Regions from separate parts of the Streptomyces sp. NPDC051104 genome, predicted to be linked through region 2. Evidence: riboswitches for the same ligand, from Rfam matches in the RefSeq annotation. Region 2 holds a riboswitch; each other region holds the start of a gene.

Region 1 (4,185 bases), on a different contig from region 2:
TACGCGACGTCGCTGGCGTTCCTGCGCCACCGGGGGCGCCGGGGGCGGGCGGGCGCCGATTTCGTCGTACGGGAACGGGAGTTGCTGACCGAGCTGTGGGCGCGCCGGGAGGTGGCGCGGCCGGCGCTGGCGTATGCGGCACGGGCGACGGCACCGGCGGCTCCGCCGCTGTGGCCGGGGTACGGGCACGTGGCGTTCCAGAGGGCGCCGCAGTACGGCCCTGCCATGCCGCGGTACGGCCCGGTGGCGCCGCAGTACGGCCCTGCGATGCCGCAGTACGGTCCGGCGGTGCCGTATCCGGAGTACAACCCCTATCGCGCCTAGGAGTTGACGCGCGCTCGGCACCGCCGGACTCCGCCGTCTGCCGGGCTACGCCGACGCCTCCGTCAGCTTGGCCACGTCCTCGTCCGTCAGCGTCAGGTCCGCGACGGCCAGCAGCGCAGGCAGCTGCTCCACCGTCCGCGCCGAGGCGATCGGTGCCGCGACCGTCGGCTGGGCCGCCAGCCAGGCGAGCGCCACCGTCGGGATCTCGGCGCCCCGGGCCTCGGCGACCTCGTCCAGGGCCGTCAGGACCCGCTGCCCGCGCTCGGTCGCCAGGTGCTTGGCCGCGCCCTCCGCGCGTGCCGACTCCACCGTCGTACCCGGCCGGTACTTGCCGGTCAGGAAGCCCGACGCCAGCGCGAAGTAGGGAATCGCCGCGAGCCCCGCCCGGGAGGCGAGGTCCTGCAGCGCACCCTCGTAGGTGTCGCGCGAGACCAGGTTGTAGTGCGGCTGCAGCGCCACGTACCGCGCCAGGTTCTCGCGGTCCGAGAAGTCCAGGGACTCCTGGAGGCGCTCGGCGGAGATGTTGGAGGCGGCGATGGCGCGCACCTTGCCCGCCTTCACCAGCTCGTCGAGCGCGCCGATGATCTCCTCGACCGGCACCTCAGGCTTGTCGAAGTGGGTGTAGTAGAGATCGATGTAGTCGGTGTCCAGACGGCGCAGGGACGCGTCGGCCGCGGCCTTGATGTTGGCGGCGGTCAGGCCCTGGTAGTCGGGGTGCTGGCTGACCTTGGTCGCGATGACCACGTCGGAGCGGTTGCCGCGCGCCTTCACCCACTTGCCGATGATGGTCTCGGACTCGCCGCCCTTGTTGCCCGGCACCCAGGCCGAGTACGAGTCGGCCGTGTCGATGAAGTTCCCGCCCGCCTCCGTGTATGCGTCGAGGACGGCGAAGGACTGCGTCTCGTCGGCGGTCCAGCCGAAGACGTTGCCGCCGAGGGACAGCGGGAAGACCTCGAGATCGGAAGAACCCAGTTTGCGAAGAGAAGTCATGTTCTGTGTCAACGCCCGGACCGGGCGGCGTCTTCCGGAAAGCCCGCAAAGATCTTGCAAACGATCGCGCTCTTTGCGGGGGTGGGGTCAGGGGTTGAGGCCCTTGCCGCGCAGCCAGGCCAGCGGGTCGATCGCGGCGCCGCCGTTCGGGTGGACCTCCAGGTGCAGGTGTGGCCCGGTGACGTTGCCGGTCGCGCCCACGCGGCCGATGACGTCGCCCGTGCCGACCTTCTGCCCGACCGTGACGCTGATCGACGACTGGTGGCAGAACCACAGCTCGGTGCCGTCGTCGAGGGTGAGGATCGTGCGGTAGCCGTACGAGCCGGCCCAGCCCGCCTCCGTGATCGTGCCGCTGTGGACGGCCTTGATGAGCGTGCCGGTGGGCGCGGCGAAGTCCAGGCCGGTGTGGAAGCCGGAGGACCACATGGCACCGGCGTCGCCGAAGTGGGAGGTGAGGGTGTAGGAGGAGGTCGGCAGCGTGAACTGCCGGGCGAGTGCGGCGAGCCGCGCGGCCTCCTGCGCCTTCTTCTTCTCGGCGGCGGCCTTGGCCTGCGCGTCGTCCTGTGCCTTGGCCGCCGCGGCGGCGGCCTTCTTCACGGCGGCGTCCTCGGCGGCCTGCGCCGCCTCCTGCGCGATCCGGTCCTGCTGGGACTCGGCCTGCTGCATGATCCGGGCGCGCAGCGCCTCGCCCGCGCCCTTCGAACCGGCGGCGTCGGTGGCATCACCGGCGTCGGTCCGGCCGACGCTGCTGAGAGCGGTGGCCGAGCTCTCGGGGGCGCCGGAGTCGTCGCCGATGAGCGCCTTGGCGGATTCCGTGACCGAGGAGAGGTCCGGCAGGGATATGGACACCGGCGGCTTGCCGGACTGGGCGGTGGCCATGCCGCCCGCGCCGACGGCGGCCATCACACCGACGCCGAGGACGGTGGAGCTGCGGGCGAGCCCGCCCCCGCGCTGCTTGGCGACGCGGTGCCGGCCGCGGACGGGGCGGACGGAGTCCTCGGTGGGGTTCCACTCCTCCCAGGGGCCCTCGTCGATACCGGGTGCGACGTCGAGCGTCTGAGTACCGTTCGGGGCGAACGAGGTGCTCTGGGCAGGCCGGTTGAACGCCACGTGGGCGCACTCCTTTCCTTCCGTCTCGCCTACCGGGTTAGCTGACGGGTTCGGAGCAGGAAGGTCTCCTACGCGCGTATACCGGCCGTGCGGCACGGCGGTATCCGCGTGATTCACCCCAAGGTGGTGGTTCCCCGGCTCCCTTGCGGGATTCGGCAGGCGCGCACGGAGCCGCCTTCGGTGACGGCTGGGACGACCGCGCTGCGTTATCGAACGTTAATAGACCCGCGGCCTGTATTCCAAGCCGTTCAGGCAGATCCGTTCATTGCCGCTGGCCAGGACTTTCATGGCCTGAACGGAGGAAATCGGGCGAGTCGCCCCCGCCTCATCGACCTCATGGGTATTGACAGTATGTCAGTTCTTATGCGGAGGGGCATGGCTCACTCACTCCTCGTCACCGCGCCAGGGGGCGCCCGGGCCGGCGCACGGCCAGCAGAGCCATGTCGTCCGTGCCGCGGCCGCCGGTGTGCCGGGCGACCTCGCGCGTGATGGTGCTCAGCAGGGCGCCGGGGCCGGGGAAGACCCGTCCGGCGAGGCGGACGGCGGGGTCGTAGAACCGGCCGTGCGCGTCCCGTGCCTCCGAGACGCCGTCGGTGTGGAAGAGCAGCGTCGAGCCGGGCGGGAAGTCCCACTCCTCCACCCGGTCGGGCCAGACGCCGAGGTCGCCCATGCCGAGCGGCAGCGCGGGCTCGCGGGCCTCCAGTTCTCGCAGGGAACCGTCCGGGAGCAGGAGCAGCGGGGCGGGGTGGCCGCGGTTGACGATGCGGACGACGCCGGAGCCGTGCGGGATCTCGGCGAGGATCGCGGTGGTGAACCCCTCGTACACGTCGGGCCCCTCGCGCCCGGCGCGGTCGCGCATCAGCGCCCGCTCCAGGCGCTGGGCGACGGCCTCGAGCGTGGGCTCCTGTTCGGCGGCCTCCCGGAAGGCCCCGATCACGACGGCCACGGCGGTCACGGCGCCCATGCCCTTGCCGCGTACGTCGCCGACGACGAGCCGTACCCCGTGCGGGGAGTCCTGGACGGTGTACAGGTCGCCGCCGATGAACGCGTCGGCCTGCGCGGCCTCGTAGCGGGCGGCGATGTCCAGCCCACCGATCCGGGCGGCGGGCTCGGGCAGCACCGCACGCTGCGCGGCCTCGGCGATCTGGCGGGCGGACGCGAGGCGGGCGACGTTGCGGCGGACCAGCACGTTGAGGAGGACGGCGAGGGCGGCGACGGTGGTGACCGTGGCCACCTCGGTGACCTCGCCCGCCTTTCCGAGCACGCCGAGCCCGAGGTGGACCCCGAGGACCACGACGACGGCCGCCGTGCCGGTGAGGACGGTGCCGCGCAACGAGAACAGGGGCGCGGCGACGAGCGGCGCGGCGGTGAAGAGGGGGCCGGCCGTGTAGTCGGACGGGGCGAGGAGGTCGAAGCAGAACCCGGCGACGATCAGCAGCCCGGGCAGGCCCCGCAGAAAGGCCCGCGCGTACGAGATCCGCCGCTCCTCGGCCTCCGTGGCGGCCTCCGCCTCGGCCCCTCCGTACGCGGGCACCGGAACGGCCCTCGCGCCGGGGGCGGGGACGGGGGTGCCGGGGTCGGGCACGGGGGATCCTGGAGCTTCGGGGGCTCCGGGGGCTCCGGGGGCTCCGACGAGCCGGCCGGGTCGGCCGGCTAGGCGGTCCTCGCGGTCGGGGAGGCACCCGCCGGACCGGTTGCCGCGGCCGGAGAGACGCCCGCCCGACCCGTCGCGACGGCCGGAGAGATGCCCGGAGAGACGCC
Region 2 (4,185 bases):
ACAACGCGGTGCTGTCCGTCGTCGGCGACATCGACCCCCAGCAGACCCTCGCCTGGATCGAGAAGTACTTCGGGTCCATCCCGTCCCACGACGGCAAGCCCCAGCCGCGCGACGGCTCGCTGCCCGAGATCATCGGCGAGCAGCTGCGCGAGGTCGTCGAGGAGGAGGTTCCGGCGCGTGCCCTGATGGCCGCCTACCGGCTGCCGCAGGACGGCACACGCGCGTCCGACGCGGCCGACCTGGCGCTCACGATCCTCGGCGGCGGCGAGTCCTCCCGCCTGTACAACCGGCTCGTGCGCCGTGACCGCACCGCAGTCGCCGCCGGCTTCGGCCTGCTGCGGCTCGCCGGGGCGCCCTCGCTGGGGTGGCTGGACGTGAAGACCTCCGGCGACGTGGAGGTGCCCGTCATCGAGGCCGCCATCGACGAGGAACTCGCCCGGTTCGCCGAGCGGGGCCCGACGGCCGAGGAAATGGAGCGCGCCCAGGCCCAGTTGGAGCGCGAGTGGCTGGACCGGCTCGGCACGGTCGCGGGCCGCGCCGACGAACTGTGCCGGTACGCCGTGCTGTTCGGCGACCCCCAGCTCGCCCTGACCGCCGTGAAGCGCGTGCTCGAGGTCACCGCCGAGGAGGTGCAGGAGATCGCCAAGGCCCGCCTGCGCCCCGACAACCGCGCGGTGCTCGTGTACGAACCGGTCGCGGCCGAGGCCCCGGAAGCAGCCGAGACCACCGACGAGACCGAGGAGTCGGCGAAGTGAGCGAGCTCGCGACCATGGAGTTCCACCCGCAGCCCGAGCCCGGCGAGGCCCGGCCCTGGGCGTTCCCGGCGCCCGAGCGCGGCACGCTCGACAACGGCCTGACCGTGCTGCGCTGCCACCGCCCCGGCCAGCAGGTCGTCGCCGTCGAGGTGCTCCTCGACGCGCCCCTGGACGCCGAGCCGGCCGGCCTCGACGGCGTCGCCACGATCATGGCGCGCGCCTTCTCCGAGGGCACCGACAAGCACTCCGCCGAGGAGTTCGCCGCCGAGCTGGAGCGCTGCGGCGCCACCCTCGACTCGCACGCCGACCACCCCGGCGTCCGCCTCTCCCTGGAGGTGCCGGTTTCCCGCCTCCCCAAGGCGCTCGGACTGCTCGCCGACGCCCTGAGGTCGCCGGCGTTCGCGGACAGCGAGGTGGAGCGCCTGGTGCGCAACCGCCTCGACGAGATCCCGCACGAGATGGCCAACCCGGCCCGCCGCGCCGCCAAGGAGCTCTCCAAGGAGCTGTTCGCGGCGTCCTCGCGCATGTCGCGCCCGCGTCAGGGCACCGAGGAGACGGTCGCGAGCATCGACGCCGCGGCCGTCCGTGCCTTCTACGAGCGGTATGTGCGCCCCGCGACGTCCACCGCGGTCGTGGTCGGCGACCTCACCGGGATCGATCTGGACGAACTCCTCGGGGACACCCTCGGCGCCTGGACGGGGGAGCCCTCCAAGCCGCGTCCGGTGCCCCCGGTGACCGCCGACGACACCGGCCGCGTGATCATCGTGGACCGTCCCGGCGCCGTCCAGACACAGCTGCTCATCGGCCGTGTCGGGCCCGACCGCCACGACCGCGTGTGGCCCGCCCAGGTGCTCGGCACGTACTGCCTCGGCGGCACCCTCACCTCCCGCCTGGACCGCGTCCTGCGCGAGGAGAAGGGCTACACCTACGGGGTGCGGGCCTTCGGGCAGGTGCTGCGCTCCGCGCCCGACGGCACGGGCGCCGCGATGCTCGCCATCAGCGGCTCCGTCGACACGCCGAACACCGGCCCGGCGCTCGACGACCTGTGGAAGGTGCTTCGCATCCTCGCCGCCGAGGGCCTGACGGACGCCGAGCGCGACGTCGCCGTACAGAACCTGGTGGGGGTGGCACCGCTGAAGTTCGAGACGGCGGCGGCCGTCGCGAGCACGCTCGCCGACCAGGTCGAGCAGCACCTGCCGGACGACTACCAGTCGACGCTGTATCAGCAGCTGACCGCCACGGGCACGGTGGAGGCCACCGCGGCCGTGGTGAACGCCTTCCCGGTGGACCGTCTGGTCACCGTGCTGGTGGGCGACGCCGCGCAGATCAAGGAGCCCGTCGAGGCGCTCGGCATCGGCGAAGTGAGCGTCGTCGCCGCCGAGTAGAGCGCACAGCACGCGCGCGTGCGCCGCGCCCAGTCCCGGGGCCCTGGTGACTTTCCGTGTCACCAGGGCCCCGCCCATTGGCGGGTTTGTCCGTATTGCCACAGAGGTTGCCTCTCTGCCCTGTGGGATGCGCTACAAACCCCGTTCTGCGTTTGCTGATTGAAAGACGGTCCCCTTAGCGTCGTTCGGGCTGTCCGTCAGGCAGTGCGCCGCACCCGCGGCACCGGACAGTCATCGCCGAGTCCCCGTACGGCGCGAGCCAGGGGAGCCGGGGACCCAAAACCACAGTCCCTGGGGTGAATCGGGCGCGAGCCCGTAGGAGACCTTCCTGCTCCGAACCCGTCAGCTAACCCGGTAGGCGAGAGGGAAGGAAAGGACCAGCCACTTCATGGCGTTCACCTGCGCCACCGGGAAGCACCGTCGCCCGAGCCGTGTGAAGCGTACGACTGCGAACGCCGTCGGCGTGGCAGCGCTCACCACCACCGGTGTCATCGGCACCCTGGCCGCCCCGGCCCTCGCCGCCGGCGCCCCCGTCGAGCAGACCGGGCTGCTCCAGGCCGTCACCCTCGGTGGCTCGGTCGCCGAGAAGATCGACGCACAGGCCGCCGCCCAGAAGCAGGCCGCCGCCCAGAAGCGGGCCGAGGAGGCCGCGCGCAGGAAGGCCGCCGAGAAGGCCCGCCAGGAGCGCGAGGCCAAGGAGCGGGCCGCGCGCGAGGCCGAGCGCAGGCGTCTCAACGCGTTCGTGCCGCCGATCTCCGACTCCTTCGTGTCCACCGGTTACAAGACCGGCGGCTCCCTGTGGTCCTCCGGCTCCCACACCGGCATCGACTTCCACGCCGCCACCGGCACGCCCGTGCACGCCGTCGGCGCCGGTACCGTCGTGCAGACCGGCTGGGGCGGCGCGTACGGCAACCAGATCGTCATCAGGATGAACGACGGCACCTACACCCAGTACGGCCACCTGTCGTCCATCGGCGTCTCCGTGGGCCAGCGGGTCGTCCCCGGCCGGCAGATAGCCCTCGCCGGGTCCACCGGCAACACCACCGGGCCGCACCTGCACTTCGAGGCGCGCACCACCCCCGAGTACGGCTCGGACATCGACCCCGTCGCCTACCTGCGCTCGCACGGCGTGAACGTCTGACGGCCCGCGCCCGCGACAGGCGCGCCCGCACCCGACGGCCCCGGCTGATCAGCCGGGGCCGTCGTCGTCTTTCGAACGGCTGCGTGTCCAAAAAATATCCCTGGATTCCGACCTGCCGTCGGAAATTCCGGCCCACTGCAATAGAGTCGGTCGAACACGAGTCAATCGCGTACGTTTCACGGGGATTAAGGCGGAGGTCGGTCATGCGTATTCCGGCGCACTCGGTCTGCACGGCGATCCGTGATGACATCGTCGCGGGTGTCTACGAGCGCGGCAGCCGGCTCACCGAGGAACTCCTCGCGCGCCGCTACGGCGTCTCCCGCGTTCCCGTGCGCGAGGCGCTGCGCACCCTGGAGGCCGAGGGCTTCGTGGTCACCCGCCGGCACGCGGGCGCGTGCGTGGCGGAACCCAGCGAGCAGGAGGCCGTCGACCTGCTGGAGATGCGGATGCTGCTGGAGCCGCTCGGGGCCGCCCGGGCAGCGCAGCGGCGTACCGAGGCCCATCTCAAGGTGCTGCGTGGCCTGGTCAGACTGGGCCAGGAGCGGGCCAGGAGGGGCAACAGCGAGGATCTGCGCTCCCTGGGCGGCTGGTTCCACGAGACGCTGGCGCAGGCCGGCGGGAGCCCCGCGCTGACCTCGACGCTGGCCCAGCTGCGGCACAAGATCACGTGGATGTACGCGGTCGACGCGCCGGTCGACCCCGTTGAGTCCTGGGCCGAGCACGGCGGCATCGTGGACGCCGTCGCACGCGGGGACGGCGAGCGGGCGCGGGCGATCACGGCGCTGCACACGGAACGCTCCACTGCCGCGCACCGGCTCCGCTTTCCCGGCGGGACGGACCGCCCGGACCGTGTGAGGACTTCGCAACACCCCGTAAACACGTCGGCGCTCCGGCATTAACACAG
Region 3 (4,185 bases), on a different contig from region 2:
CGGGGCGATCATGAACTCCTGGATGTCCACGTTGGAGTCGGCGTGCGAGCCGCCGTTCAGGATGTTCATCATCGGCACCGGCAGCAGGTGCGCGTTCGGGCCGCCCAGGTAACGGAACAGGGGCAGGTCGCTCGCCTCGGAGGCGGCGTGGGCGACGGCGAGGGAGACGCCGAGGATCGCGTTGGCGCCGAGGGAGCCCTTGTTGTCGGTGGCGTCCAGGTCCATCATCGCCTGGTCGATCAGGCGCTGCTCGGTGGCGTCGTAGCCGACCAGCTCCGGGCCGATCTGCTCGATGACGGCGAGGACGGCCTTCTCGACACCCTTGCCCTGGTAGCGGTTGGGGTCACCGTCGCGGAGCTCGATGGCCTCGAAGGCGCCGGTGGAGGCGCCGGACGGGACGGCGGCACGACCCGTGCTGCCGTCGTCGAGGCCGACCTCGACCTCGACCGTGGGGTTGCCTCGGGAGTCCAGGATTTCCCGGGCTACGACGACGTCGATGGACGGCACGAGCATCTCCTTCTTGGATGTGACGCTGGAAGTGCGGGGCTGTCTGCCTTGCGGCTGTGCCTTGCGACTAGAGCCTAACCGCCCCGGGGTGTCGGCCGGCCTACCGACCGTCCCGTGGACAGGGTGACGGTACACATTGTTCCCGTCCGGAACAAAGGGCCGGGGAAAGGCGGGGTGAAATCCGCGCGGCCGGGCGGCGAAGCGGCCGGACGACAAAGGGGCCGGACAGCACAAAGCCCCGCTCCGGCGCGTACGGGGGAACACGCGCCGGAGCGGGGAGCCCGCGGGGACGGGGTGGGCCCTCACGTGACCCCCACGGTGGGGGTCACGCCTGGGAGGGGCCTGGGGCCGGCTACCGGGCGGCTGTCACTTCAGGTGCAGCTGCTGGCCCGGGTAGATCAGATCGGCGTCCTGGACGATGTCCTTGTTCAGGTCGAAGAGCTTCTGCCAGCCGCCCTGGACGTGGTGGCTCGCGGCGATCGAGCTGAGGGTGTCGCCCTTGACCACCTTGTACTCGCCGTCGCCCTTCTCGACCTTCCGGCCGGTCGGGGTGGTGACGGTCTTCTGCGGGGCCGGGCGCTGCGTGGAGCGGTTGGCCGCCTGCTGCTCGGTCGAGCGGGTGGTGCTCTTCGTGGTGGTGGTGCTCTTCGCGCTGCTCGAGGAGCCGGTGGCCGCGGAACCGTTGTACGTGGCGCTGGTCAGACCCTTGCCGCACACCGGCCAGGCGCCCTTGCCCTGGCCCGCGAGGACCTTCTCCGCGATGGCTATCTGCTGGCCCTCGGTGGCCAGGTCGGCGCGGGAGGCGTAGGCGGTGCCGCCGTACGCGGCCCAGGTGGAGTTCGTGAACTGCAGACCACCGTAGAAGCCGTTGCCGGTGTTGATGTGCCAGTTGCCGCCGGACTCGCACCGGGCGACGGCGTCCCACTGGGCGGCGGTGGCCGCGGAGGCGTTCCCGGCCGCGAGGAGCGGGCCGGCGATGGCAGCGCCGGCGACACCGGCGAGCGCGATGACACGGGTGGCCTTGGACGAGCGGCGGTGCTTACCGTTGCCGGAACACAGCATGGTTCGTTCCCCTCACCGACGCCTGCGAGGTGAGCTGTCGGGTTCGGGCCGGTTGAGTTGCCCGGCCGTGCCCCTTGCGGGACACGGCTTCACCCCGAGCCGCTTCCGGTCAACTCCCGGACGCGGCGCCTACCTTGGGTCCCCCGCTCCTGCCTACGGCGCTTGACGCGACGACTGTTCCCGTACGGCCGCTGGCAGGATTCGGCGTTGCGACCGCAGGGGCTCGCTGTGGCGAGCGATCACGACCGTAAGCAGTCGATCGCCGGAATTTCAAAGACGATCAGGGCTTATGAGACTCATATCTCACTTTCGCCAAATAGGACATTCGGCGCTAAATGGGTCGCGAACTTCCGTCATACAAAGGGCAGTTCAGGACGACCCGCCGGTCGGGTCGACGTCGAGCGCAAGGCTCTGACCGGGGAGGATGAGGTTCGGATCGGCACCGACCGTCTGCTTGTTCGCCTCGTACAGCGCCGTCCATCCGCCGCCGAGGTCAAGGGAGTCGGCGATGGACGACAGATTGTCCCCGGGGCGGACGGTGTACGAGCCGTCGACGGCGTCGCGCGCGTCCGCGGTGCCGCGTGAGGCGTGCCGGCCGGACGCGTCCGACGCACGGCCGTCCGCGGCACTCTCTTCGGCGCTGTCTCCGCGGTGACGACCGGCACCCGAGGTCTCGGTCGAACTCGCCCCCGGCGAGGCATCGCTCTGTGCCGACTTGCCCGACTCATCGCTCTTCGACGTGGCCGTCGGCGCGCTACCGGACTCCTGTGCGCTCTTGGCTGTGTCGGCGCTCGACGCCCCGGACGAGGGCGAGGACGAGGAAGGCGAAGGGGACGAAGAGGATGAAGAAGGCGACGGAGTGGTCGACGCGGATGATCCGGACGAGTCGGACAGACCGGAGTCGATGCCGGAATCGAGGCCGGAGTCGGAGGACGATCCGCCGCCGGACGACGAGTCCCCGGCGACACCCGTGTCGACGTCGGCGGAGCCGGAGTCCCTGCTCAGACCGTTCAGCAGGCCGCAGGTGCCCCAGACCCCGACGCCCCCGGCCGCCAGGACCTTCTCGGCGACGGCGATCTGCTGTGAACGGCTCGCCTGGTCGGGGCTCGGCGCGTAGTCGAGACCGCCGAACTTGTCCCAGTCGTCCTGCGTCAGCTGCAGCCCGCCGTAGTGGCCGTTGCCGGTGTCCGCGCTCCATGAGCCGCCGCTGACGCAGTCCGCGACCTGGTCCCAGGTGGCGCCGGTGGCCGCGCTCGCGCCGGTGGCGCCGAGCAGCGGGATCGCGATCGCTGATCCGGTCACCCCTGCCGCGACGAGGAGAGCCGGAGCCTGACGGGGGCGACGGTGACGACCGTTCCCGGAGAGCATGCGGTTGCCTTTCACACGACAGCATCGACCGACGCGACGGCCGTGGCGTGCGGACCGCCGCGTTGCTGCGTGAACGTATCGGCACTAGATCGCTTGTCACAAGTTAATGCAGCGTAGATCACGTGAAGATCACAGAGGTGAGATCCTGTCACCTACTTGTGACCGTCCGTTTGTTCGCCGTGTCATGTCCGGATGTCGGCGGGACGTTCGTGACCTTTCTCCGGTACCGGTGTGAATGCCACGGGCAGCGTGCGCAGGCCCCGCATGATGAGTCCGCCGCGCCAGCGCAACGCGGACGGGTCGACCGCGAGCCGCAGGTCCGGCAGGCGGGTCAGGAGCGTGGCGAGCGCCGTCTGTCCCTCCAGGCGGGCCAGGGGCGCGCCCAGGCAGTAGTGGATGCCGTGCCCGTACCCGAGGTGCTGGTTGTCGCGGCGGGAGAGGTCGAGGACGTCCGGGTCGGCGAACCGCGCCGGGTCCCGGTCCGCGGCGGCCAGGACCACCAGGACGGGGTCGCCGGGGGCGATGTCCTGTCCGCCGACGGTGAGCGGCCGTGTGGCGAAACGCCAGGTGGCCAGCTCCACCGGGCCGTCGTAGCGCAGCAGCTCCTCGACGCCCGTCTCGAGCAGGTCGCGTTCCCCGGCGGCGAGCGACCGCTGCAGACGGGCCCGCTGCCCGGGGTGCCCGAGGAGCGCGAACGTGCCGTTCCCGATGAGGTTGACGGTGGTCTCGAACCCTGCGAAGAGCAGGATGAAGGCCATCGCGGCGGCCTCGTTCTCGGTGAGGTGCTCGCCGTGGTCGGAGGCGCGGATGAGCCCGGAGATGAGGTCCTCGCCGGGGCCGGGCTCGACGGGTAGCGCCAGGCGCTTGCGATGGATGAGGTCGGCGAGGTAGCCGCGCATCTTCTTCACGGACCGCGCGACGCCGCCCCTCGGTCCTCCCCCGTGGCGGATCATCATCCCGGCCCAGTCCCGGAAGTCGTCCTGGTCCTCGCGCGGGACGCCGAGCATGTCGCAGATGGCGTAGATGGGGAGCGGGAAGGCGAACTCGTGGATGAGGTCGGCCTCTCCCCTGCCCGCGAACCGGTCGATGAGCTGGTCGGTGAGTTCCTGGACCCGCGGCGCGAACTCCGCGACACGCCGGGGCGTGAAGGCCTTGGAGACGAGCCGGCGCAGCCGGGTGTGGTCCGGCGGGTCGATGTTGAGCAGATGGGTCATCAGCTCCGCCTTGCGCTCGCCGGGGATGCCGGTC
Region 4 (4,185 bases), on a different contig from region 2:
GGTCCCGGGCCTGTACTTCACGGGCCTGCCGGCGGCGGCCTCCTACGGACCGGTGATGCGGTTCGTCTGCGGCACGGAGTTCGCGTCGCCGCGCCTGGCGAAGCACCTGGCGACGGCTCACGGCTGACCCGGCCGCCCACCGGACCACCCCGTGGCCCTCCCCTCTCGGAAGGGCCACGGTTGTCGAGCCGGATGCCGACCGGTTCTCGGCAGGGGGCCGGAGGTCGGCGGGTGCTCGGCAGGGGGCCGGGGGCCGGCCGGTGCTCGACAGGCGCCCGGAGGTCGGGCGTAGGTCAGTCGTAGGTCGGCCGTAGGTCAGCCGTGGGTCGGCCGGTTCACGACGGGTGGCCGGGCGTCGGCTGGTTCGCGGTGAGTCGTGGGGGTGTTCCATCCGTATTCTCTGATCATGGCCGCACCCCTCGCATATTCACTCATCGCCACTGACCTGGACGGGACGCTGCTGCGCGGTGACGACACGCTCTCCGACCGGTCGAGGGACGCGCTGGCGCGGGCCGCCGCGGCCGGCGCGCAGCACCTCGTGGTGACGGGGCGTCCGGCGCCCAGGGTGCGGCCGCTGCTCGACGACCTGGGCGGCAGGGGGCTCGCGGTGTGCGGACAGGGCGCGCAGGTGTATGACGCCGGCGCGGACCGGCTGCTGTTTTCCGTCACCCTGGAACGGGAGTTGGCCGAGACCGCGCTGGGCAAGATCGAGGCCGAGGTGGGGCAGGTGTACGCGGCCGTCGACCAGGACGGCGTGGACGGGCTCACGCTCATCGAACCCGGCTACCGGATGCCGCACCCCACGCTGCCCGCGGTGCGGGTCCAACGGCGCGACGACCTGTGGTGCGCGCCCATCAGCAAGGTGCTGCTGCGCCATCACGCCCTGGCCGACGACGAGTTGGCGACGGTGGCGCGCAGCGCGGTCGGTTCGCTGGCGACGGTCACCATGTCCGGGCCCGGCACGGTCGAACTCCAGCCATGCGGCATCACCAAGGCGACGGGGCTCGCGCTCGCCGCCGAGTATCTGGGCCTGGGGCCGCGCCGGACCATCGCGTTCGGCGACATGCCGAACGACATCCCGATGTTCGACTGGGCCGCGCACGGCGTCGCCATGGCGAACGCCCACCCCGAACTCAAGGCGGTCGCCGACGAGATCACGAAGTCGAACGAGGACGACGGCATCGCCGTCGTCCTCGAACGACTCTTCAGGGGCCGCTAGGCCTCGGCCTCGGCCTCAGCCCCGGTACGCGCGGCGCACAGCGTCAGTACGCGCTGTGGACGTTGTCGATGGAGCCGTACCGGTGGGCGGCGTAGTTGCACGCGGCCGTGATGTTCGCCACCGGGTCGTAGATGTTCCAGGACGTGCCCGGCACGTGGTACGCGCGGAAGGTCGGGTCGATGACCTGGAGGAGGCCCTTGGACGGGATGCCCATCCGGGCGTTGGAGTCCCAGAGGTTGATGGCGGACGGGTTGCCCGACGACTCACGCATCACGTTGCGGTGGATGCCGTAGTAGGAGCCGGGGATCCCGTGCTGCTGCATGACGACCAGCGACTGACGGATCCAGCTGTCGAGGTTTCCGGCGCGCGTCGTCACCGTCTTGGCGGCGGCGGTCGTGGTCGTCGCGGAGGTGGGGGTCGCGGCGGAAGCGCTGGTCGCGCCCAGGACCGGAAGGGCCAGAACGGCGGCACCCGTCCCCGCGACAGCGAGGGCACGGGTGAGGCGCGCGGCCTTGGAGCGGCGGTCCCGACGGCGTGCGGGCAGGGCGAAAGCGGGCATGTCGTAGTCCTCTCCGGCGCCTGCGAGGTGAGCTGTCGGGTTCGGGCTGGGAGGTGCCCGGCCGTGTCCTCGGTGTCGAGGAATCGGCTTCACCCCAAGCCGTTCCGGCGCTGTGCCCGGTCCGGCGACTTACCTGGGTCCCCCGCTCCTGCCGTGGTGGTCAATGGATCGCGGGCGGCGGCAGGATTCGGCGGTCCGCCCGGATCGATTGGGAAGGTATGCGAGAGCACATGTCGGGAACAAGCCTGGAAGTCGCAGTCCGAGGTAAATGACCATGAAATGCGGGAATAAGGGATGTGATCCATTTTGTTGAGCACAGTTCAAGTTGGCATAAGTAAAGGAGAAGTTGAGATTCCGCATGCTCCGCACCGCCTACCGGTGGCGTGAGCTAATTCACTCGTGCTTTCCTTGATCGCCACCTCTAATCCAGAGCCCTGGGGCGGCAATTCGGACAAAAGGCTCGATTGTTGCCCTCGAGTGGCGGCTTTTATGGGGACGAATTACGGCAATTCGGACATCGGTCGGGTCTACGGGAATCCGCATCTCCGGATCGGAGGGCGTGACCGACGTCACTCCTCATGCCATCTCGTCACGCCCTGTGGATCTGTACGCGCGCGTGCCTCGGCGTTCCGCGCGTCCCCGTCGAGACTGGGTGTGCGCTCGGCCGGGTGATGGCGCCGGGCGGGGCGGCCGGGCCGCGTGGCCCTGCGAAGGCCTTGGGGGTGCCGGGCTGCTCCGGAGGTGGGATGCGAGGGGGTGTTTCAGGGGACCGGTGCGCGTCGCCGGCCACCAGGTGGGGCAGCTTTCCGCTGTGTCGCTCCAAACCCGCTCGTATCACCTGATCAAGAACATGCCTCTCGTGATCCGATACCGCCCGGCCTGGAACAGCGGGCACTCGTGGTGATCGAAACCTGACCGGATACGCTGACTTGAGTGATGGCGGCGACAGATCGACAAACTCGGTGAGCCGAGTCGCCCTGACGCGTCATCGATCAAGTGACCGACCTCGATACCGACCGTGTGATCGTCAGCAGACGTCAGCAGACAGGAGACCTCACGTGACCGTCGTCGGGCCGTTCGGGCTGAGCGTGCGGGACCAGGCTCTGGAAGCCGATGTCCAGGCCGGATTGGCCGCTGTCGAGGAAGGGCTGCTCGACGCCACGAAGAGCGAGGTGCCCTTCATCACCGAGGCCGCGCAGCATCTCGTGCGCGCGGGCGGGAAGCGGTTCCGGCCGCTGCTCGTCATGCTCGCGGCACAGTTCGGTGACCCGTACGCGCCGGGGGTCGTCCCTTCGGCCGTGGTCGTGGAGCTCACCCACCTCGCCACGCTGTACCACGACGACGTGATGGACGAGGCCGATGTGCGGCGCGGGGTGGCCAGCGCGAACAGCCGCTGGGGCAACTCGGTGGCGGTTCTCACCGGCGACTTCCTGTTCGCCCGCGCGTCCCACATCCTGGCCGACCTCGGCCCGGAGGCGGTCCGTATCCAGGCGCAGGCGTTCGAGCGGCTCGTCACCGGCCAGATCCTGGAGACGGCGGGCCCGCGGGACGGCCGTGACCCGGTGGAGCACTACCTCGACGTCCTCGCCGGCAAGACGGGCTCCCTGGTGGCGGTGGCGTGCCGCTTCGGCGCGATGATGTCGGGCGCCGACGAGACGGTCGTGGACGTGCTGACGCAGTACGGCGAGCGTCTCGGCGTGGCGTTCCAGCTGGCCGACGACGTCCTGGACATCGCCTCCGACTCCCACGAGTCCGGCAAGACGCCGGGGACGGACCTGCGCGAGGGCATCGCGACCCTCCCGGTCCTGCGCCTGCGCGAGCGCGCCCAGCGGCACGGGCTGCCGGAGGATGTCGCCCTGTGCGAGCTGCTGGCCTCCGACCTCACGGACGACGCCCGCCACGCCGACGCCCTCGCCCGCCTCCGGGTCCACCCGGCCCTCGAGCAGGCCCGCCGCGACGCCGTCCGCTACGCGGAGGACGCCCGCTCGGCCCTGGCCCCGCTGCCGGACTGCGGCGCGAAGGCGGCCCTGACGGAGATGTGCGACGCGGTGGTGCACCGGGCGGGGTGACGCGCCAGGCGTTCCCTGAGCCCCCCGCCCGGCGTGTGCCACGTCCCACGCCTTTCGGTACGCCCTGACAACCCCTACGGGTGGGGCGCCGTGCCCCGCCCGTCATGTCATACCCCAGGAGTACGCGGAGTTGGCCCCGCGGTCTGACGCTTCCCTCCCGGTGATTTGGTCATATGGAGAGGACCACCTCACAGGAGTCCGGGGGAGAATGGCGGCGCAGGGGTGGACGAGTGCACAGACAGCAGGCCGCCGCCGACGACGGAGGTAAGGCACACATGGCACCGTACGAATCCGACGACAGCACACCCGCCGGGGAGGTCGAGGACGTACGCGACGGG

What was found. A riboswitch is a leader RNA that binds a small molecule or an ion and turns the genes downstream of it on or off. The one in region 2 is predicted to bind cyclic di-AMP.
Positions count from the first base shown of each region.
Region 1: linked by a shared signal. The riboswitch ahead of AB0N14_RS30810 (M23 family metallopeptidase) and the one ahead of AB0N14_RS26145 (M23 family metallopeptidase) in region 2 are both predicted to bind cyclic di-AMP.
Region 3: linked by a shared signal. The riboswitch ahead of AB0N14_RS17345 (transglycosylase family protein) and the one ahead of AB0N14_RS26145 (M23 family metallopeptidase) in region 2 are both predicted to bind cyclic di-AMP.
Region 4: linked by a shared signal. The riboswitch ahead of AB0N14_RS04250 (transglycosylase SLT domain-containing protein) and the one ahead of AB0N14_RS26145 (M23 family metallopeptidase) in region 2 are both predicted to bind cyclic di-AMP.

Region 1 covers NZ_JBFBBS010000033.1:19,539-23,723, forward strand. The annotation lists gene AB0N14_RS30800 (PrsW family intramembrane metalloprotease) at 1-324, shown strand, start outside; gene AB0N14_RS30805 (aldo/keto reductase) at 370-1,314, opposite strand; gene AB0N14_RS30810 (M23 family metallopeptidase) at 1,402-2,424, opposite strand; cyclic di-AMP (ydaO/yuaA leader) riboswitch at 2,436-2,592, opposite strand; gene AB0N14_RS30815 (PP2C family protein-serine/threonine phosphatase) at 2,819-3,901, opposite strand.
Region 2 covers NZ_JBFBBS010000022.1:75,534-79,718, forward strand. The annotation lists gene AB0N14_RS26135 (pitrilysin family protein) at 1-755, shown strand, start outside; gene AB0N14_RS26140 (pitrilysin family protein) at 752-2,140, shown strand; cyclic di-AMP (ydaO/yuaA leader) riboswitch at 2,366-2,516, shown strand; gene AB0N14_RS26145 (M23 family metallopeptidase) at 2,529-3,281, shown strand; gene AB0N14_RS26150 (GntR family transcriptional regulator) at 3,485-4,180, shown strand.
Region 3 covers NZ_JBFBBS010000010.1:85,352-89,536, reverse strand. The annotation lists gene eno (phosphopyruvate hydratase) at 1-513, opposite strand, end outside; gene AB0N14_RS17345 (transglycosylase family protein) at 874-1,569, opposite strand; cyclic di-AMP (ydaO/yuaA leader) riboswitch at 1,574-1,740, opposite strand; gene AB0N14_RS17340 (transglycosylase family protein) at 1,939-2,937, opposite strand; gene AB0N14_RS17335 (cytochrome P450) at 3,120-4,185, opposite strand, start outside.
Region 4 covers NZ_JBFBBS010000001.1:863,831-868,015, reverse strand. The annotation lists partial or broken gene AB0N14_RS04260 (FAD-dependent oxidoreductase) at 1-127, shown strand, start outside; gene AB0N14_RS04255 (HAD family hydrolase) at 407-1,219, shown strand; gene AB0N14_RS04250 (transglycosylase SLT domain-containing protein) at 1,263-1,763, opposite strand; cyclic di-AMP (ydaO/yuaA leader) riboswitch at 1,783-1,947, opposite strand; gene AB0N14_RS04245 (polyprenyl synthetase family protein) at 2,837-3,847, shown strand; gene AB0N14_RS04240 (sigma-E factor regulatory protein RseB domain-containing protein) at 4,123-4,185, shown strand, end outside.